Regions from separate parts of the Pelosinus baikalensis genome, predicted to be linked through region 2. Evidence: riboswitches for the same ligand, from Rfam matches in the RefSeq annotation. Region 2 holds a riboswitch; each other region holds the start of a gene.
The links. Region 2 has a riboswitch for cobalamin ahead of LMF89_RS21850 (nicotianamine synthase family protein). Riboswitches for the same ligand answer to the same signal wherever they lie in the genome.
Positions count from the first base shown of each region.

Region 1: it holds a riboswitch for cobalamin, as region 2 does, so the genes downstream of both, LMF89_RS11430 (TonB-dependent receptor plug domain-containing protein) here and LMF89_RS21850 (nicotianamine synthase family protein) in region 2, are expected to answer to the same signal.
Region 3: it holds a riboswitch for cobalamin, as region 2 does, so the genes downstream of both, LMF89_RS18560 (methyltransferase) here and LMF89_RS21850 (nicotianamine synthase family protein) in region 2, are expected to answer to the same signal.

Region 1 is NZ_JAJHJB010000014.1:19,634-26,583, forward strand. It holds gene LMF89_RS11420 (sirohydrochlorin cobaltochelatase) at 1-500, shown strand, start outside; gene cobO (cob(I)yrinic acid a,c-diamide adenosyltransferase) at 593-1,126, shown strand; cobalamin riboswitch at 1,202-1,383, shown strand; gene LMF89_RS11430 (TonB-dependent receptor plug domain-containing protein) at 1,597-3,510, shown strand; gene LMF89_RS11435 (TIM barrel protein) at 3,575-4,540, shown strand; gene LMF89_RS11440 (ABC transporter substrate-binding protein) at 4,544-5,494, shown strand; gene LMF89_RS11445 (FecCD family ABC transporter permease) at 5,491-6,561, shown strand; gene LMF89_RS11450 (ABC transporter ATP-binding protein) at 6,558-6,950, shown strand, end outside.
Region 2 is NZ_JAJHJB010000046.1:19,070-26,019, reverse strand. It holds gene LMF89_RS21855 (opine metallophore biosynthesis dehydrogenase) at 1-771, opposite strand, end outside; gene LMF89_RS21850 (nicotianamine synthase family protein) at 768-1,556, opposite strand; cobalamin riboswitch at 1,775-1,957, opposite strand; gene LMF89_RS21845 (TonB family protein) at 2,312-2,734, opposite strand; partial or broken gene LMF89_RS26485 (hypothetical protein) at 3,199-3,336, shown strand; gene LMF89_RS21835 (hypothetical protein) at 3,346-3,618, opposite strand; gene LMF89_RS21830 (hypothetical protein) at 3,620-3,820, opposite strand; gene LMF89_RS21825 (hypothetical protein) at 3,842-4,021, opposite strand; gene LMF89_RS21820 (DUF3560 domain-containing protein) at 4,253-5,026, opposite strand; gene LMF89_RS21815 (hypothetical protein) at 5,510-6,010, shown strand; gene LMF89_RS21810 (hypothetical protein) at 6,065-6,280, opposite strand; gene LMF89_RS21805 (hypothetical protein) at 6,584-6,742, opposite strand.
Region 3 is NZ_JAJHJB010000032.1:11,182-18,131, reverse strand. It holds gene LMF89_RS18590 (nitroreductase family protein) at 147-665, shown strand; gene LMF89_RS18585 (hypothetical protein) at 1,060-1,551, opposite strand; gene LMF89_RS18580 (MarR family winged helix-turn-helix transcriptional regulator) at 1,734-2,210, opposite strand; gene LMF89_RS18575 (cyclase family protein) at 2,334-2,918, shown strand; gene LMF89_RS18570 (ATP-dependent DNA helicase) at 3,015-4,451, opposite strand; gene LMF89_RS18565 (MarR family winged helix-turn-helix transcriptional regulator) at 4,499-5,044, opposite strand; cobalamin riboswitch at 5,076-5,247, shown strand; gene LMF89_RS18560 (methyltransferase) at 5,285-6,301, shown strand; gene LMF89_RS18555 (ECF transporter S component) at 6,313-6,822, shown strand; gene LMF89_RS18550 (SDR family oxidoreductase) at 6,930-6,950, opposite strand, start outside.

The sequences.
Region 1 (6,950 bases), on a different contig from region 2:
TCGGCCGTCCTTTGCTTTATTATACAGGGCAGGAAGACAGACCAGATGATTATGTAGAAGCCATTGAGGCTTTGACGGCACAATTGCCTAAAGTGGAAAGCAAAGAAGCCATTGTGTTTATGGGACATGGCGGCATACATCCTGCCAATACAGCCTATGCTGCATTGCAAATGAAAATCGAAGAAGCTGGACTGAATCATATATTTGTTTATACAGTAGAAGGTTTCCCGCCGCTAGAAAGTGTGATTGCAAAGTTAAAAAAGCGGGATATCAAGAAAGTAATATTGATGCCATTTATGCTGGTTGCTGGTGATCATGTCAATAATGACATGGCTGGTGATGATGAGGATTCTGCCAAATCCCAGCTAGTAAAGGCGGGTTTCACAGTGGATGTCTATCTCCATGGCTTAGGAGAAAATACGAAGATTCAAGATCTTTATGTGCAGCATCTTAAGGATGCTATGAGTCAAAAAGCCGGACATGGTATATGCAGGCATTGATATGTCGATAGCGAAATAGATAAAGGAGTAATAGCTAGATATTCTACAAAGTTGTTTCAAAGGGTTTTGAAAATAAGGGGGGAGGAATGGATATGGAAAACAGACATGGTTTAATTCTTGTTAACACAGGAAATGGCAAAGGAAAAACAACAGCAGCTTTAGGTCTTGGACTAAGGGCTTGGGGACAGGGATTCAAAGTGCTGATCATACAGTTTATTAAAGGCAGCTGGAAGTATGGCGAATTAAAAACGGCAGAGGCTTTGGGACCTAATTTTGTAATGCGTCAGATGGGGGAAGGTTTTGTTCGCAATGCGAATGAAGATGCTATGGCTGATCATCGTCATGCAGCTGAAGAAGCCTTGGCGATGGCGCGAAAAGAAATTGAATCAAACCAGTGGGATATGATTATTTTAGATGAAATTAACTATGCGATTAAGTTTGGCGTTCTATCTCTGGAAGCAGTATTAAAATTATTAGAGGACAAGCCCTCTGCATTGCATCTTGTGCTGACAGGGCGGGATGTACGTCCAGAAATTATTGATAAAGCGGATTTAGTGACGGAAATGAAAGAGATTAAACATCCCTATAAAAAAGGCATAAAAGCTCAAAAAGGGATAGAGTTTTAAAAAGAATTTGTTAATACTGATTCCTTGACAATTCTTTAAAGATATTATAAAGTGAATCTTATAATATGTAAAAAATTTCATATGGATGGTATAGGTGCCCTTTGGGGCTTAATAGGGAAGTCCGGTTTCATTCCGGCACGGTCCCGCCACTGTAATGAGGAGTGAACCCATGATATGCCACTGAGATAAAGGTCTTGGGAAGGTATGGGGGAGCAATGATTCTAAGTCAGGAGAACTGCCTATATAGCAATCACCGTTAGAACCTGCGAGAGATGGGGAGGGGATTTGTACGATAGTTTTTTTATTGTGCTTATTTTTCCCCGACGTATATATACGTCGGGATTACTATTTACTTTATGCTATTGTAAAATCTCTTGACCTTTTTGGGTTAAGAGATTTTTTTACGGGTTTTGTTGGAGAACTGCATAAATATTCTTTATATAAAAAAACAAAAATATAGGAGGAAAAGTGTGGGTAAGCAGATAAAGTTAAAACAAGCCAAGTTATGCGCCTGTGTACTGGGGAGTGCTCTATTATTACACATGCCAAATGTACAGGCTGCAGAGACAGAAGAACAAGAAGAGTATTCTTTTGACCAAATAGTGGTAACTGCCACTAAAACGCCAGTAAAAGTATTTGAAGCCAATGCGAATATGACGGTAATCACGCGAGATGAAATTGAAAAAAACCATTATCATGATTTGGTGGAAGTACTGCGAGATGTGCCAGGTGTCGCTGTGTATAATTATGGCGGTGGCGTAGGATACGAGCATTCTAATGGTTTAAGGATTAATGGAGCAAAAGAGATTGTCGTATTGATCGATGGAATAAAGATCAATGCTGCTACTAGCGGACCCTTTCCTTTTAGTGCCTATAGCTCTCTAGAAAATATTGAAAGAATAGAAGTACTAAAAGGATCTGCATCTGCATTGTACGGTTCCAATGCCAAAGGCGGCGTTATTAATATTATTACCCGCAAAGCGGAAAGTAATAGTACAACTCTAACTCTCACGGGAGGCAGTTATGGCAAAGAAAACTATTCGCTGCTGAATCAGGGAAAATCAGGAGATCTTAGTTGGGTTATAACGAGCCAGAAGGATATTCTAGGAGATTATAAAGATGGTCACGGTGTAAGGATTCCCCAACATCGAAATGGGGAAACTAACTCATTTAGGCTAACCCAAAATATCAACGATGACTCTGATGTAACATTGATGTATGATAACTACAAAGGGGATTACCGTTATGCAGATAGTGCTTATGGAATCGATAATCATAAAGCAGGCACTGCTGATAATTCTTCTTGGAAAATGATTTATAACAATAAGCTTTCGGAAAAAAGCCACAATCAATTATCTTTTCTCAGTGGTGACTACGATACAACCTATGATATAGGATCTACATGGGGCTCAACAACAACAACAGTTAAGACTATTGGAATTCAAGAGCAATTCACGCAAAAAATGGGTGATCGCCATATTTTTACTACGGGCTTTGATTTTAACCAAGATAAAGTAGTGAATATGAATGATATCAAACTGACAAATCGGGCTTTATACGCGCAAGATGAATGGAATATGACCAACCAATGGAAGTTAACCTCTGGTGTACGGTATGATAATCATTCTGATTTTGGCAGTCATACAACATCCCATATGAATCTTGGATATAAACAAAATGATAATACGAATTATTATCTTTCCTATAGTGAGTTTTTTATTGCTCCTACTCCAGTTCAACTATATGATGCTTATTACGGCAATCGAGACTTAAAACCAGAAGATGGACGGACGATTGAAGCTGGTGTGAATCATAAGTTTGATAATACATTAACGGGAACTTTTCATGTATTTCAAAGAAAGTCCAATCAAGTTGTTGCAGCATCTGCTGCTGATTGGAAATACTACAATATTAGTGAAGAGAAAGCTTATGGTTGGGATGTACAGTTAAACAAAAAATTCTCGAATCATGTTAGTGGTTTTGTTGGTTATACACAAACTACAGTTGAGTCACCAGGTAAGCAAGATAATGTAAGCGGGTACATACCAAAAGGTGCTTGGAATGTTGGTGTAAATTATCGTCAGGATCAATATGATGTTGCCTTGCTTGGTCATGGAATCATAGATCGAGTTGGTCCTACGCCAAGTAATGGATTACCTGCCTTACCTGCCACTACATATTGGGTATGGGATGTATCGATGAATTATAAAATCACGAAGCAAGCAAGGGCATTTATTAAAATTAATAACATATTTGATAAATATTATGCGGAGTTTTCTAATGTTGCTTACGGTAATAGTGGCAGTTCCTATACTCCAATTGCCGGAGACTGGTGGTCAAGTCCTGGTCGCAACTATCAAATTGGTATCCAATATCAGTTCTAGGTTATCATAAGAAGATGCTAATAGTAGCATCTTCTTCATAAATAAACAATAAAGGACTTATACTATGTTACAACTTGTGAATTTATCCAATTATGCATCTGATCTGGAGCTCATTTATAATAATCCCGTATGCTTAGAAGCTTTTTTGAATTATCATCATTTAGATGGTTTAGAAATGATGTTTTGTGATTCTTGGAATCCACGTGTCCATAAGAAGCAATGGATACAGGGGGTGCATCTGCGTTTTTGGCCGAACTGGCTGGATTTCTGGCGAGGAGACAAGACGGAACTGCTCAGGCAATTTGGCAGTGATGCAGAGATTGAAGCTTGTTACGGTGCTTTGACCCGTGAAGGCTGGCTAAATGTCTATCGTGAAAATCTTCGTATTGCTAAAATGGCAGGTGCCAAGTATGCCGTCTTTCATGTCAGTCAGACACGAATTCCAGAATTATTTCATTGGCAGTTTAGTTTCTCTGACCGACAAATCATTGAAGCTACGATTGAGGTGATTAATGAGCTGGCCCAGAGCATACCAGGGGATATGGAATTATTATTTGAAAACTTGTGGTGGCCAGGATTAACTTTAAAGGATAAAGAACTTACAGCGTTGTTACTTGATAGTGTAAAACATCCCAAGGCAGGGATTATGTTAGATATCGGCCATTTGATGAATACGAATCCAGAACTAAGGGATCAGGATGATGGTGTAGATTATGTACTGAAAATAGTTGATAACCTCGAAGAATATAAACATTATATTCATGGTGTGCATTTGCACCATTCCTTGTCCGGGAATTATATCAAACAGAGTAGAGGTACAGCTATGCCCCAAGACGATATTTTGGCAGCTGCCATGAGTCATGTGCTGCGCATTGATGAGCATTTACCCTTTAGTTCTCCATGTGTAAAGAAGATTATAAATTGTGTACAACCTACTTATGTAGTACATGAGTTTATGTATACATCGATAAATGATTGGTCCGAAAAAATCAGGATTCAGCAGGAAGCCTTGCAATATAAGGAGCGTTAATGGATGAAAAAATTGTCGTTTATTGCTTTACTCTTAAGTTGCTGCCTTCTGTTAGTAGTTGGCTGCAGCTCTAACCAACAGCAGGATGCACCTAAAACAGGAGGCTATGAAGTACAGGATTTCCAAGGTCATGTAATAAAACTTCCTCATAAACCCAGCCGAATTGTGTCCTTGTCCTTGGGGACAGATGAGATACTGGTAGACTTGGTTCCTTTGGAGCGCATTTTAGCTTTGACCTATTTGGCAGGTGACCCAGAAATATCCAACGTAAGTGAACAGGCTAAATTGGTATCCAAAAAGGTGAAGGCCAATCCGGAAGCAATTATCGCATTACAGCCAGACGTATTATTTATTGCTGATTGGCAGCCTATAGAATTAATTCAAACCATTCGTGACGCAGGAGTTCCTGTCTATGTATATAAAACACCGAGTACCATTGAAGACGTAAAACATGTGATTCGAGAAATTGCCCATGTTGTTGGAGAAGAGCAGATGGGACAGCGAATGGTAACCCAAATGGAGAATCAATTAGGAACGATTCAAAAATCACTAGAGAAAGTCAGTTCTAAGGAGCGAAAAACGGTAGTCCTTTTCTCTTTAATGGGAGGAATCGGAGGACAAGGCAGCTTATTTGATGATATCTGCCGATATGCAGGTGTCGTGAATGGGGCAAGTAAAGTAGGCATTGGTAAGAATGAAATGATGTCTAAAGAACAAATTATAGCTGCCAGTCCCGATGTTTTTATTATGCCAACGTGGAATTATAATGGTAAAACCAGTGTAGAGGAATTTAAAGCGGGAGTACGAGATGACCCCGCATTTCAAAGTCTTAGAGCAATCAAAGAGGAGCAGCTATTCACGATTCCCGATCGTCATTTAAGCTCTTCATCACAATATATTGTACAAGGAGTAACGGACGTTGCTAAGGCAGCTTATCCTCAATATAACCCATGAGAGAAACAATGCTAAAGAAGACACAAGGGAATCGGGCTAAAAAGGCTTGGAAGATTATGATAGTACTTAGTATAGTATTACTTGGTTTTATCGTATTTTCTATATCTTGGGGAACCATAACGGTGCCATGGGAAGATACACTAGCAATTATTGGACAGCATGTGCCCGTGATTAGCGGATATTTCCCCTCCGTTAATGCCGAATTTCAGGCTGTGGTGTGGAATATCCGTTTGCCCCGGGTACTTGTAGGGGTGTTAGTGGGAGCTGCATTAGGTGTATCGGGAGCCGTTATGCAGGGGGTATTTGGTAACCCTCTAGCTGATCCGGGAATTATTGGCGTTTCCAGTGGAGCATCTCTTGGAGCTGTTGCTGCCATTGCTCTTGGTCTAACGTCTTTTAGTATATTTATTATGCCGATGTTTGCGTTAGTGGGAGCCCTTGCCGCAGTGAGCGCAACGGTTTTTTTATCCATGTCACGGGGCAAAATTCTCGTGATGACCTTATTGTTGTCAGGAGTAGCCGTCAGTATGCTAATGGGGGCTTTAACATCTGGAATTTTGACTCTGATGAATGAATATCGGGTACGAGAATATTTATTTTGGGTGGTAGGGGGCTTAGATTATCGACGCTGGGAACATGTTTACCTGGCAGTTGGTCCAATTCTCATAGGTCTGATTGTTTTATGCTTGCTGGCACGGCATTTGAATGTTCTTGTACTAGGCGAACAAGAAGCTCGATCCGTAGGGGTGCCTGTAGTTGCATTGCGCCTGCTTTTATTATTTGTGGCTGCTGCTACTACGGCAATGGCAGTATGTGTGAGTGGTACCATTGGCTTTGTCGGTTTAATTGTACCTCATATTATGCGAATTATAGTTGGGCCGGAGCATCGCTGGCTGCTGCCAAGCAGTGCCTTAGCGGGTGCTTTGTTCTTAGTGTTCTGTGATACCTTAGGACGAATGATTTTTCCTCCTAATGAAATTCGTGTAGGTATTATGACAGCGTTACTGGGAGCCCCTTACTTCTTATATCTGCTGCGTAAAACGCAACAGTCTGGAGGAACCTCATGACACAGGAAATCATAACCGCCCATAATAGTAGTATTGTGCTTGGTGGAAAGAAAATTTTAGAGAATATTACCTGCAGCATAAGTGCTGGAGAATTTGTGGGGATTATTGGCCCCAATGGAGCAGGCAAAAGTACCTTGCTCCTTGCTTTGCGTGGTTTTCTGCCTTTAGCTGCGGGTGAGGTACAGTTATTAGGCCGTCCCATTACAACCTTGTCTGATAAGGAACTGGCTCGCCATATTGCCTATATGCAGCAGGAAGTAAATGTAGGTTTTGGTTATACGGCCTTAGAAGTGGTTTTAACTGGGCGTTATCCATATCTAAAATGGTGGCAGCATGAGCAGGCTGAGGATAAAGCAATAGTCCAGCAATATATGGAGTTTACAGGGGTG
Region 2 (6,950 bases):
ATACTTTTGGGAATCTGTACTATTAAAAATCTCATTTAATGAAAAATCATTAATGAAAAAGGGGGGATGTACATACGTTATAATATTTTTACTTTCTGCCTCAATTGTATTATTAAGAACCGTGCATTGTATCGTAAGGCTTTCAACAAAGCACTTGACATGATGAATAGCAGTACTATTATTTTTGCTAGAAGCAATATAAATTCGTTTTTTAAAAGCCTTTGTTAAGACCGATAAGATATTGGAAACTCTAGGATCAAGCTTCGTTGCAGCATAGTATGAGGAAAAACTGATCACTTCAATTCTTTCTTTTACCTCTTTAAGTTGACTATTAATATAAAGGTTAGACCCAATGCCTGGTGATATTAAGATTATCGTTCTCACTTTTTTTAGTAAGTCTATCTGCAAGGCATTGATGATATCTTTATAACTGTCACTTGGCGTACATAGTATTAGGGTTTGCCAGATATCATCTACGTTATCAAAACCTTCGTAGAAATATTCTAAATTAGCCTCTCCTGTAAGGTGGCTGTACATTTCACTTTGTACCTTTGCTGTAAGTTTGTAATGATTCTGTTCTAAATCTCTTCTAAGACGACTTGCGTGGGATCCTTTCCGATTCAGCATACCTAATCTATCGCACCATCCATGGGAAATATTCACAGCAATATGTATTGCTGCTGGACCAGCACCAACTATTAATGTATTACCAAAACTATGGACAGGAGTTATCTCCTTCTCAATACTTGAAGCATCAAAAATAATGTTCATATTGCTTTCTCCAGAATAATAGTATCGTAAATATTTTTGCTTTGACAGTTTAGGGTTTGTACCCATTCCGCAGATAACTTTTTGTCTAAAGGATAATTAAACACCGACTTTAGACCATCCCCATATCGTAAAAGAATCTTTGTCTTCAAACCTATAACACCTTTTAATTCATCTAAGACTTCGGTTTTGTTTTTTACTAGTGAAGCAACAATAATATGTGTAGCTTCTTTTAGAAAAGCTACATCTCTTAATTTCTCATTAGAGAATTTGACCATTGATTGCAAGCCAGAAATATTAGCTACTTGTTCTCCAAGATTTAAAGCCTCCCTATCAATATCCAAACACATCACTTCAGCTCTTATTTCGTTAGCAATGGTAAGTGCTGAAATTGGAAAAGCACCTGATCCTATAAAAAGCACCTTAGATTTACGATCAATACCAAAATCTTCAAGTTCAGATTTAACGGACTCTGATAAACTCGTAAAATACTCACTTATGTCTAATTTGTGGTTGGACGTACAAAGTGATTGATATTTTTCCATATCACATAAGGCCTTTACGGATGTTTCTCTTAATCTTTCACAATGTTGTCTTACATCTCTATGATTCTCCCATAAATTCCATTGTTTTAGATTCTCATCATTTGTCATAAATTTGCAAAGATAGTCTAATTTATTTTTTAGCAGATCAAAACACTCATTACATTCCTTGGAATAAATTGTTAATTGTTTTATTTCATATTCAAGCAACTTCAGCGATAACAATAGTTCATATTTATTTTTCATATAACATTCCTCCACTATTTGCTTACTCACTGACCAAAATCATCTGTTAAAACTAATTCTCGTTTACCTTTTGATAAACAAAAAACTCCCGGTATGATCCCGAGAGTTAAACGCAAGTTTCAAAATACAATAAATAAATCTCAGCTGAATAAAAAAACAGCCGAGACGAAATAATGCGTATCTTGCGCAAAATCCCCTCCCCATCTCTCGCAGGTCAAACGGTGATTGATATATAGGCAGTTCTCCTGACTCTGGATCATCGCTCTCCCATACCTTCCCAGAATTTTCATCCCAGTGGCATAAACATGGGTTTGCTCCTCATTACAGTGGCGGGACCGTGTCGGACTTTAACCGAACTTCCCTATTAAGCCTCGAAAGGCACCTATATCATTCATATTAAATTCTACTAATTATTACCTTATATTACTATATTATCTAATTTTTCATTTGTCAAGTTTTTCTATCTCATTTTGCATCTCATATCATACGTAATTGAAGCTGCTCATAATCTATTTAAAAAAAATCGTCATCATTAAATGTATACTTTAGTATTTTTGTTTATCTTAAAAAGCCTCGCTCATTCTTTGTTAGAATTTGCAAGGCTTTTTGTTTTGAATTAAAAACCAATACTTGATTACCACTAACAAAGCTGGGGCTCAGTGATTCCATCTCATTGTGCCCCAGCTTTGTTATACTCATAATTTGAGATGGCGTTATTTAAAGAAATTTTAAACCCGATTTCTGACTTAATTGACTTATTGATTATCCGAGATAGGTGGTGTTTCATTGCCTACTTGTTCTTCTGGTATGTTTTTTTCTACTTTGACATGCAAAGGAAGAACAATCGAGCAAGAAACAGCTGTATTATCACTATATGCAGGACTAAACATCGACTTTTTTATTGACTCAATCACTGCATTATCAAAGGCAGCATCGCCGGAACTTGTAATGATTTGTACATCACCATCTACCGTTCCAAGTTCAGATACAGTTGCTTTAATCTTCACTGGCACTGTTTGTTCTGCATATTTCTCCTTCATTTCCAGCGGTAGAGAAATCGCCGCTAAGGTAATAATTTGGGGAGGAGTCATCTGGGCTTTATCCTTTGCTAAGGCAGAAAATGACATTCCCATAATCAATAATAATGTAAATGCCATAATAAACCCTACTTTTTTCACACGAATACACCTTCTTTTATTTTTTTAGTATCTTTTAATAAATTTTTCTAGAAAGAGTTTGTTATAATTATATAGATAATGATAATCAATGTCAATGAAGGATTTGGATACTCATTTCATCATTCCACAACAAACACAGCATAGCTCATCTTCTCCCGGCGCACATATTCACCAATACTCATCCTATAATATGATTCAAACAATATGCGCAGTTTGGTTGTCCCCACCCCGGTAATACCTGTTAGCTACTTGGCTGATAGGTTATCTAGGATATCCTTAGCAAGCTTATCCCTAACCTTCCAGAGAAATTTGTCCACTTTTTCTCATTCATCAGCTTTTCCGCCCTAATTTATATTTTCGACAACACGCCGCCCCGTTGAGGAAAGCAGGCGTTTTTCTTTTTAATTACCTCTCCTTTTGGCTGGTGAACGCACCCTGTTTTTGATACGAAACGATTCCATAGCGGCGTTGATCTTGGGGTTGATGAAGGTACTCCTCTTACTGCGATTTTACCTGGAACGGTAGAAGCAGCGGAATGGATGAGTGGTTATGGGTATACTGTCCACCTTTACCAGTTTGACTACTCTGCATTATGCGGCTAAAACAATCTTTTAAGAGGCTATGAAAGTATTGATCAAATAGAAAATAGAGGCAATGACTAAGCAGAAAATCATAATAGCACCTGAATTAATTAAACATATATTTTTCTTTGCAATGAAACCTACAATCCAGAATAGCGGAATTAACATTCCTAATCCAAAGAATATATATGATAACGTTTTCGTACCAGAAAATGCTATTGCATAAGTTAGAATAATAATCCAAAATACCCCACTAAGTATGGGTTCTGAATGGTTTTTAAATTTATCTATAATGTTTTTCATGTTACTCTTCCTTTCGTTTAATAATTCTTATAAATTCTTTTTCGGCCATTTTAGAACGTTCTTCTTTATCTAAGGATTGATATTCATCAGCTATTTCATTGCCACAACGAGCCATATATAAAAGAGCTAAGTCCTTCCAAAATTTATAAGCACTATAGATATTTTCAGCAGCATCAGATTGTGATATTTTTGAGTAAGCCATTTTTTCCCTCCAATTTTGAGATTATTCTTTTTTATTGAAAGATCTTTCAATAACCTCACATCTTCTAGGTGCAGCTGTAAGCGCAAACGCGAAGTTCTCCGGCGTAAAAATGATTTTTATCTCTCTATCATTAGATACAGCTTCAATTACGATATTATCTGAATTGGCCTTGCGAGTGATACAGCCTATAAATTCGTCCATTTTCAGACCTCCCACCAGTTTGTCTATAGAGGGGATTTCTCCCCTCTTACTCACCTATTCTTGCATTTAATAATGTCACACGGTTTTTCTTCATCGGTTTCGTCAAGATAAGTTAAAAACATACAGCCTTTACATTCTGGCTTCACTTGTTGATCAAAGCATTTATTAGTAAGTTCCTGCATTAAATCATCACCCTTTCAGCTGGGATAGGCTCCCGGATGGCCTTATTATTTAAGCGTTTTGTGCTTTTAATTTACTAATCACACGATCCGCTGCATATCTTCCATTTCCATTTAACATCCGAACCCATGCCCCGCGAGAAGGGGACCACTTAAAGGCATGAGATTTTAGTAAGGCTCTTGTTTCATCATCTGGTTTGTCTGAGAATATAAACTGGCAGCGGTTATCTTCCTCACAATATGTAAAGCCTTCATGCTCGATTTCCTTGGGTTGCATTTTTGCTTTATTTTCTAATTCCTCAATCCGTTTTTTTAACCGACGAATATTTGCATTATTATTCGTAAGGGAGAAAGGCGCATAACCAACTCTGCCCATATAATCAGGCTTTTTTAATTCAACTATTTGAGAATCAGTAAAACCTAACTTTCTTAAGGCAGCATCATCACCCTTTTTAATAGCTTTGTTTGCTGCTTTCATAATTTCTTGGTTTCTTTCTGCTGCCTGTAATTGCTCTTTTAGTTTTTGAATTGCACTTGGATCATCGGAAGAAATACCACCCTTGCCAACACTGGCCGCTTTATCACTATAATATTTTGCCTTGTCTGTAAGAGCAACGGCTTTTCGCATATTATTTTCAATTTTGGCTATATCTCTGCGATGGCGTTTTTCGGAATGATGTCCCACTAAAATGGGCTGTCCGAAGGGAATAAATGAACCAATTTTTCTAGCTGTTGAATGAGCGACATTACTTTCTTGTTGAGCTTTATCTGCCAACTGCATATATCGCTCTTTTCTAGCCTCTTGTTTCATTTCATAATTATTCATTATTACGTCCTCCTTAGCAGAGTAAACAGCCTAGAATAACCAGATCAATAACAAGATTAGTTACCGATCTACGCCGTCCCCCTGCATTGTTTTTTTGACGCGTCACAGGATAATCCCTGGAGGTGCTTTTGCAAGGGAGGAAGCAAAATTTTTTAATGTTTTTAAAAAAATTTGCGCCCTTGCAAAAGAAAGCCGTAAGGAATTATAATGTGTACCGAAAAAAAACAGGAGCTTTATTTAAAGGCCATTCCGCAGAATGGCGTCCTTATTGCGTTTTTCTTTGTTTTTACGTTAGGGATGGAAGCCCAAAAGGGCGAGACAAACAGGGTTTTTGTTTGGCTCGATTCACGACAGCCCGACCCGTTAGGGAAACGCCCAAGGATACTCGGCCATTTTGACTAGTCCATGTCTTAAGTGTTATGTATAAATTGCTAATTAGAAGTAATACTACATGATAAGTTAGTTTAAAAGGGGGTATTAATTTTGAATACTGGTTTTTCACTCACTATCGACCCTATGATTATTCAAAATCATGAGAATAGTAATTTATTAGGAACAGAAGCCTACTGGTGGATGGGAGATGAACTTCCAATGCGTACAGGTCAAATTCCTCAAGGCTATATAACTCGCCCGGGCTATAAAATGTTTAACTATAATCATCACGGAATAGGACATTTTTCATATGGACCATACTTCGATAATACATCTCTTGGCCAAATAAATGTGTATTATTTTATGGATGCAGTTAGAAGACTTGGAGGTAAAGCATTTTCCGTGGATATCGTGGATGCTAACGATTTAGAACATCCATTAACATCCGCTACATTCACTGTGAATCAACTCCCTCGTGAGAGCTCTGGATTTATTGTATACGTTAGAGGCATTCGAATAAAGCCAGGTCAAAAATTAGAATTTAGAGTTTTTGCCGAAGGTGGATCAGATCTAAGATTGTTTATGATTAGAATGGAAAGAGATGCGCTTTGATTTATGTTACAAATGCCCTGGTGCTCATGCCCTTAATCGATTTCCATTTTGACCTTACATTTTTTCAATGGTCAGCTTAAATTTATTGCCGTTCTTATATTCGATTGTTGCCGAATTATCAGCAGTCATGGAAATGTCGCTAATGAGCAACGCCAATTTATCTGTGTCACTTAGATGATCTGCAAAAACCAGTTTTCGTAACCAGTCAACAAAATCATACTCGCTATTAGGAGTAGAAAAGTCCTTTACCTGTATAAATTTTTCATTCACGATAAGCCCTCCATTTCTATTTTGGTCTTGGCTTCGATCCGGCTGCAGCCGGTCGGTCAAATTGACTAGTCTAATACCACCATTTACGATTCATACACTAGGCAACACCAATGCTCACAAAAATCGTCCTGGAATTCAGGGCATTTTTTACATTCTTCAATATCTTCAACAAATATTGATCTTATTCCATTAAATTCAACAATATTAAAATTATCGCAACTCATTTTCTACGTCCTCCTAAAGTTACTGTCTTAACTCACCACGAAACCACCACTAATTTGACTACTTATTAACTTGGAGAATTTATTGCAAAGTCCATGCTTTAAATCCCATTACTATTAAAAACAATACGGTTATTGCTGTGACGATAACACCGTTTTTTTTCTTCTCCATATAAGCCATATAGCCAACTATTATAAATGCAATAATCATAGTAAAACACAGTAGTATAACTACATTCATAAAATCACTTCCTTGTGTTTTTGAGTTCCAATCATGAGTGCCAGTTTGTCCATCTTTACTGATTATGAATTTCCATTTCAATTTGTTGTCCGGAATAAGCAGCTAATTGATTTTTGATTGATTTATCATCTATAAGCAAGTCTTTCAGGAGATAAATATCCGCAATTTTCATACAAGTATATTTAACTTCTGGCGCCTTGCTATTTGA
Region 3 (6,950 bases), on a different contig from region 2:
TATAACCAAAATTAAATAGGATCAACTTGAGCTTAATAGTATCGTAAAATACAAATAAAGTCTACCCAGTATGAAATCCGCATATTCTTGTTTTCCATTATATGTTATAGTAATCATAAGCTAAATTTTGGTCATTGGCTCATCGGATGTATATTCCATCAGCAGGGAAACAAGCTAATTGTGCCTGCAACAATAATGTAAAAGCACCTCTCTCCAATCAAGTTACCTTGGAAAGCGCTACCGTAGTAGACGCAAAAACTGCCGCTACCATCGATTGGATAGAAGAAGCCATTAAGACTGCTTCTCCCATAGCACCCTACTTCAAGGCAATCGTAAACAAATATCGTAAAACAGGTCATGATGGTATTCTGCGAGGAGCTCCCTGTCTAATCGCAGCCATCGCCCCAAAAAACTTTATGCCTCGGGGACGGGATAATACACATTTCTCTCTAGCCTACGCGGAATTATATGCACCGACACTCGAACTAGGAACCTGCTGGGCAGGATTTTTTGAAGCCTGTGCTTTATCCGGCTATCAACCTCTGCTCGACCTCCTGAAACTGCCAGAAGACATGAGTGTGACTGGCGGAATTATGGTAGGCTACCCTAAATATACATACAAACGGCTCGTTGATCGCAAACCGCTGCAGGTAATCTGGCAGTAATGATCCCTTTGGGCATGTATAAGGAGGATATATGTCATGGACAGTCCATAGCATATATCCTCCTTATACTTCCAGCGTAACGCAGCCATAGCACTAGACAACTTGGCAGATCCTGATGAACTGGTCCGGGAATACGAGCCAGCGAAATTTCTCTTTCTGTGCAGCAGGAAATTACAACAGCCCTATTATCGATATAAAGAAACGATTAATGACAAAATTATAATTTTTTTGATATTTCCAGGAAATAATCTCCATAATATGACGGATAGAGATAAAAACTATATAGTTTTTATATAAAATCCTCCTATTGATATGGTAAAAGCCATATCAATAGGAGGATTTACTTTGGACTATATTCCAAAAGATGTGACATGTATCTTCTTTAACAATAGTCTTAGAATTTGTAGCTCGCGCCGACTTCAAGACGACTTTCGTTTTCATAATGATCAGGCCTAAAGTTGCGATAGTTAAGGTTCAGGTCAACTGCTCTCGTTAATTCCAGATTTGCCCCAACTTGATATTCAACAAAATCGTCACTACCAATCACAGAAGCATAACCATTGAGTCTAGGAGCCAGTCCTTCACTTACGGATAATCCTATGTAGGTTGAACCAGAGCCAATATCCCGATGACCAAGAATGGCTCGAACACTGCTAAAGGGTAATTGATACTGCCCATAAAAATCATCCATTTCACTACCATGTTTCCGATCTACATTTTGATATCCAATTGTAAGATTACTGCCAATTTTGTGTTCTAAGTAAATTGTGTCAGTCAGCACGCCAACTGCAGTCTGTCCTCTGTCCAAATCGTTAATAGGAGCAGCAGCGCCCGTTCCTACACTTACTGATAGAAGTAAACCTACTCCCAATAATACTTTTTTCATGATGCAACCTCCTTCATCCTCTATACTTTTTAATTTTATACTTTTTAATTATAGTTTGTCAAATTATACTCTTTATTGTTACTTGGTAATAATTGCTATTCGTTGAATTATAGTATGGTCCCTATTGTTTGTCAATGCCACTTCTTTTTTCTATTCAAGCATACCAAACATCGGGCGGCTTGCTATTCCTGCTCAGAATGGGGCTCATTGAGATGCTCATCAATGTGAGCTTCCACAAGATCAAGGATATTGAACAGAGATATTCGCTGCTCCTCAGTCAGGCTTGCAAGCTCTTTCGAAACGTCGGTAGACAATTTTTCAAAATGTGCTTCCTTTTCATTATAAATCGTCATCCCCATAGCGGTTAATGATAAGAGTACTTCCTTCTCATTTTCCTGGGTTCTAGACTTCTTTACCAACTCTTTCTGAACTAATTTCTTAACCATCTTTGAAATAGCACCTTTGGTAGCGCCATATTTTAATGCTAATTCGGTGACTCTAATATTATCAAAATCCCCAATTAACGTCATAAGACCCAGTTCAGAAAAGCTCAGCTTGCCCACTGGTGCAATATCGCTGGCGTGTCTGCTCAGTTCTCCCATTTTAATCGTGAGGCGTTTTAACGTATTCAAGAATTCTTTCATATCATCTTTTTTCATATTCTTATTATTCACCAAATTTCAGATAAAATCAAGATATTATATAAACTCTTGACTTTATTGTTTCCACGTATTATAGTTTACTTGTGAAACAAAAATAAATGCAAACAAGGAGTGAACGCTATGTTAATCGATTTAACTCTTCCCATTGATGAACAAGACAAGAACAATCCTTTTTTTAACCAGAAAGATGGAATCAACGTAGCCCGTTTAGGACATTTAGGCACCCATCTCGATATTATGAACGTACCGAATCTAGATATAAACAGATTTATTGGGCCAGCTAAAGTAGTCCATGTCGAAAATATCTTCAGTCGTGAAATTGAACCTGCCGATTTTGAAAATAAGGTGGATATTCAAAAAGGTGATTTTATTATCTTTAAAACCGACTGGCTGCCAACATATTATGAAACAGATTTTTATGTCACAGGTCATCCTGAGGCAGGTCATCCTGAGCTGTCTGATAAAACCCTGGAATATTTAATCCAAAAAGAAGTTAATTTTATTGGCATTGATGCTGCAGGAGTAAAGAGAAAAGAAGGTCACCCAAAAGCAGATATGTACTGCGCAGACCACGATGTTTTCGTCATTGAAAATATCATCAACCTCAATCAATTAAAGCAAGATACCTTCAAGTTCTATTGCTTCCCCCTTCCCTTAAAGAATTCCAGCGGCCTGCCCGTTCGCCTAATCGCAGAAATACAGTAAATCCAATTTAGGAAAATGCTTCCAAACAATCGAACCACAAAGGCGCAAAGTACACAAAGGGTTATATGAATAAACCTTTTGTTGAATTCCTAATGCTTATTTCTCCTCGCATGTAGTATTTGCAATCTTCTCGATCTGCTCCCATGTCCATCGACAAGAACTTGATTCTTTAGTCAGTGTAAGCTCTTTTTCTGCCCGAGTCGCTGCGGTATAGAGCCAGCGGGGATTACTCCTAAACGCATCTTGATGGACAAAGACTTTTTCCCATTGACTGCCTTGGCTTTTGTGGGCAGTGATGACGTAGCCATAAGTTGCGATGGACACCTCTTTGGACAGTTCAAATTTGTAGGTAATAGGGTTTTTATTGTACCAGTCATCAGGAAAATGCTGATTGACCTCCAGAAATTGCGCATGGTAAACAGAAGACTTCTCTATGGCCGGTAGGAGAAGAATCTTGTGATTATAGTTCATAATGAGATAAGCCCGAACAAAGCTGGGAGAATCTTTGGAAGTCCCTTTGATGGGAAGAACCTTCTCTGTAATGATGGTGACTTGCTCCAAAGTCATTTTATCGCCATTGACGAAATAGGTGCCATTGCCGATAAAGAGGATTCGATCCCCCTCTTGGGGTTCATCCGTTATCTCTTTGCCGAATTTCACCTCACGGGCTTTTTGATTGAGGATAAGCCTTGCCTTGTTGGTGCCAATGATGAAGATGCTGTTTTCATTATGAATGACGGACTGGAGAAAAGCTCTGGCAGTAGCTTGCTTTCCTAATATCTGTACTTCTCCTCGGGACGCATTGGGAATGATGACTTGCTTTAGATTTCTGAGGCAGGTTGCGTAAAGCAGAATTTCACTGCCGGCTCCCTGCCGTTTGACTTCGGTGAGTTCAAAATTTTGGTTGCGCAATATCTCCGGATCATCGCCCACGGGTTCTAGTTGGAAGCTGTCCCCGAAGAAGATGACCTTTGCATGGGCAGACTGGGCCTCCTTGATGAGATCGGCGTAGACGGTTTTACTGATCATGGAGGATTCGTCAACGAGAATGACATGGTAAGCTTTAAACTTGACACTGGCTATCCATTCACCAGTATCAGCATCAGGAGAACCATACAAGGTGGAGTGAAGGGTTTTAAAAAGAACCTTGATTTCGCCGAATTTGTCCTTTAGTACCTTGACGGCTTGGTTGGTGGGGGCTGTAATGATGCACTCTTTGCCTAGAGCCAGTCCATATTTGACGATGTTTTCAGCGATGGTCGTTTTGCCAGTCCCGGCATAACCGGAAAGGATATATACCGATTCCTGACTGCTGCATAAGAAGGAAGCGATTTCCTTGAGGGCTGTTTCTTGATGAGCCGTATAGGTTATAGGATGTTTGCGAAGATCGAGAATATCAACCTGTGGTATGCTTGGTGGGGTGATTTCTTCCTTGCCTCGTTCTTCCCTTTCAATAGCAGGTTTTGCACTGGCTCTTTTTTGCGGTTTCGGTTCAGAATGAAATGGCAGTGAAATGAGTTCAATCTGCTTCATATCGGCCTCCTTCCAGACGTTCCCCTTAGAATGAGGGCAACTCTTAATCAAAAATGATGATCGATCATCTGCTGTGCTTTGTCTAAAAACACACTGACTGCTTCTAATTCTTTTGCGCTCAAGCCCTCCAAATGCGCAAAAATATAATCGTCTTTCTCCAAGTGAAATGCGTTATGAGCCTGATATGCGGCCTCTCCCCGCTCTGTCAGGTAGACTTGAACACGCTTCTTATCTAAAGGATCTATTACTTTGCGCACATAGCCGCTCTTTTCGATCTTCAAAACACTTTTCGAAACAACTGCCCGGGTAACACCAAAATATCGTGCTATTTCAGAAATAAACATGCCTGGATGATCGCCGATCGCCCTAATCATGTGAATCTCACCTCGATATAGAACGATACCATCACCAAAATCCAGCTGTTTCATTTTGCTGTTAGCAATTGTTTCAATCAACCGCATAAACTTACTCATCGTTGCATAAGATTTTTTCTTCATGACCTTATTGTATCGAAATTCTGTAAGTATAACAACTGTTACCGCTGCCAAATTATAGAAAAGATCATGATCTATATCATAACATCTCGTTGACAAACGTATTATTATTTGCTACGATGAGAATGAATCTCATACTGTTGAGATAGGTGCCCTCAGGGGCTTAATAGGGAAGTCCGGTGAAATACCGGCGCGGTCCTGCCACTGTAATGGGGAGCAAACCCGAAAAGTACCACTGGAGCGCAAGTCTTTATTTCATTTTGTCCCGGCTTAGTAGAAGCTGTTTTTTTTAACCAATTTGTATGCCAGGCATACAAACAAAATTTGAAAGAGGTGTTTATGATGGAATATCCTACCCATAGTCCCAGAAAATTTCTTGGAATGCTGCAGCAATATAGAGAAACACAGCTCCTATTCGCTGGCATTTCCCTTAAGGTATTTGATTACCTAAAACACGATACGTCGGCAGAAAAAATCGCGTCGATGACCGGATATGATGAAAGAAACCTTACACTCTTTCTGAACAGTCTGGCAGCAATCGGTCTACTCGAAAAAAACAATCACCAATTCCGAAATACACCAGAAACAGAGTTATTCCTCAGTCAAAACAGCCCTTACTATTTAGGGGAATATCTGACCTTCTGGAACAAGATGACAGGACTCGACCAAGTGGAAGAACTGGTTCGCCTCGGACCCGATCCAGCCATTCAAGAACAGAATCAAGGCAAAGAGCTATTTGATTTTCGCAAGCTGGCACGCTTAACAGCAGTAGAGGCCCGTACAGGCCGCGTTCAGTCATTTTTGCGCGCTGCCGCACAATTCGTAGAGCCCACTGCCCCCCTTCGGATTTTGGATCTTGGCGGAGGCTCAGGAATGATGGCTATCGAATTTGTCCGCCAGTTCCCTTTGGCTTCAGGCGTCATTTTTGAACAGCCCGGAGTGGCCGATGTTCCTGAAGAGTGTGTGGCAGAAGGGCATCTGGAGCACCGCCTATCCATCATGCGCGGTGACTTTATGACAGATCCCATCGGTGGCAATTACGACCTGATTATCGCGTCGGGAATCTTAGATTTTGCCAATGCAAATCTAAAAGAGCTGACCGCGAAAATAGCACAGGCTCTCACCCCTTCAGGCTATCTTTATCTGGTCAGTCATAGAGTAAGCGACGACTATATATCGCCAAAAGAATCCATTGTCGGCTGGCTGTCGAGTCATCTTGCAGGCCTTGACATCTTACAAACCAGATCGAACATTGAGCTCGCCCTTACAAGTGCAGGTTTTCGGAAAACGGAAATCAAACCATTGGATGGTGCTATCCAAAATCTAATGGGCGAATTTTATACGCTAGCCAAGTAGAGAATTTTTACATGCATCAGAAAGTTGTGCGAATGGCTCTACTTTTAGCCTTAATGATTGTACTGCAGTCTCTTCGACTCCTTGTTCCGGTACCGCCTTTTATATCCATGTTTGTGGTTGGCAGCGCCATCAACGCATGCCTCCTGATAGCATTGGAAATCACAGGCCCAAAAGCAGCCCTCGGAATGGCTGTTCTCGCTCCCATTGTAGCGTTCTTTCAGCAAGCCTTACCCTTACCCATCTTTATTCTGCCAGTGGCTTTCACCAATATGGCATATGTACTGATTTACCATATGACCTTATTTTACAATCGCTGGCTGGCGATCACCCTTTCTTCCATCGGCAGAATGCTGATTCTTTATTTCTCAAGCTCATGGGCTTTTTCCATCGTTGCTCTTCCAGAGAAGCAGGCTACTATATTGAAAGCCCTCATGAGCTGGCCGCAGCTAGTCACCGGAATCATTGGAGGAATCCTTTGTACGTTCCTGCTAAAACGATTATCGAATATTATCAATAAGTAGATCCTGGAGAATAACAAATGAAGAAGAAGTTCTGCATAGTGATTGCCTGCAGGACTTCTTCCTTTTATCATGAGGGGTATACTCTCTCTACATTGTACAGTCTATTCCTACACACCCGAATAGGCGGA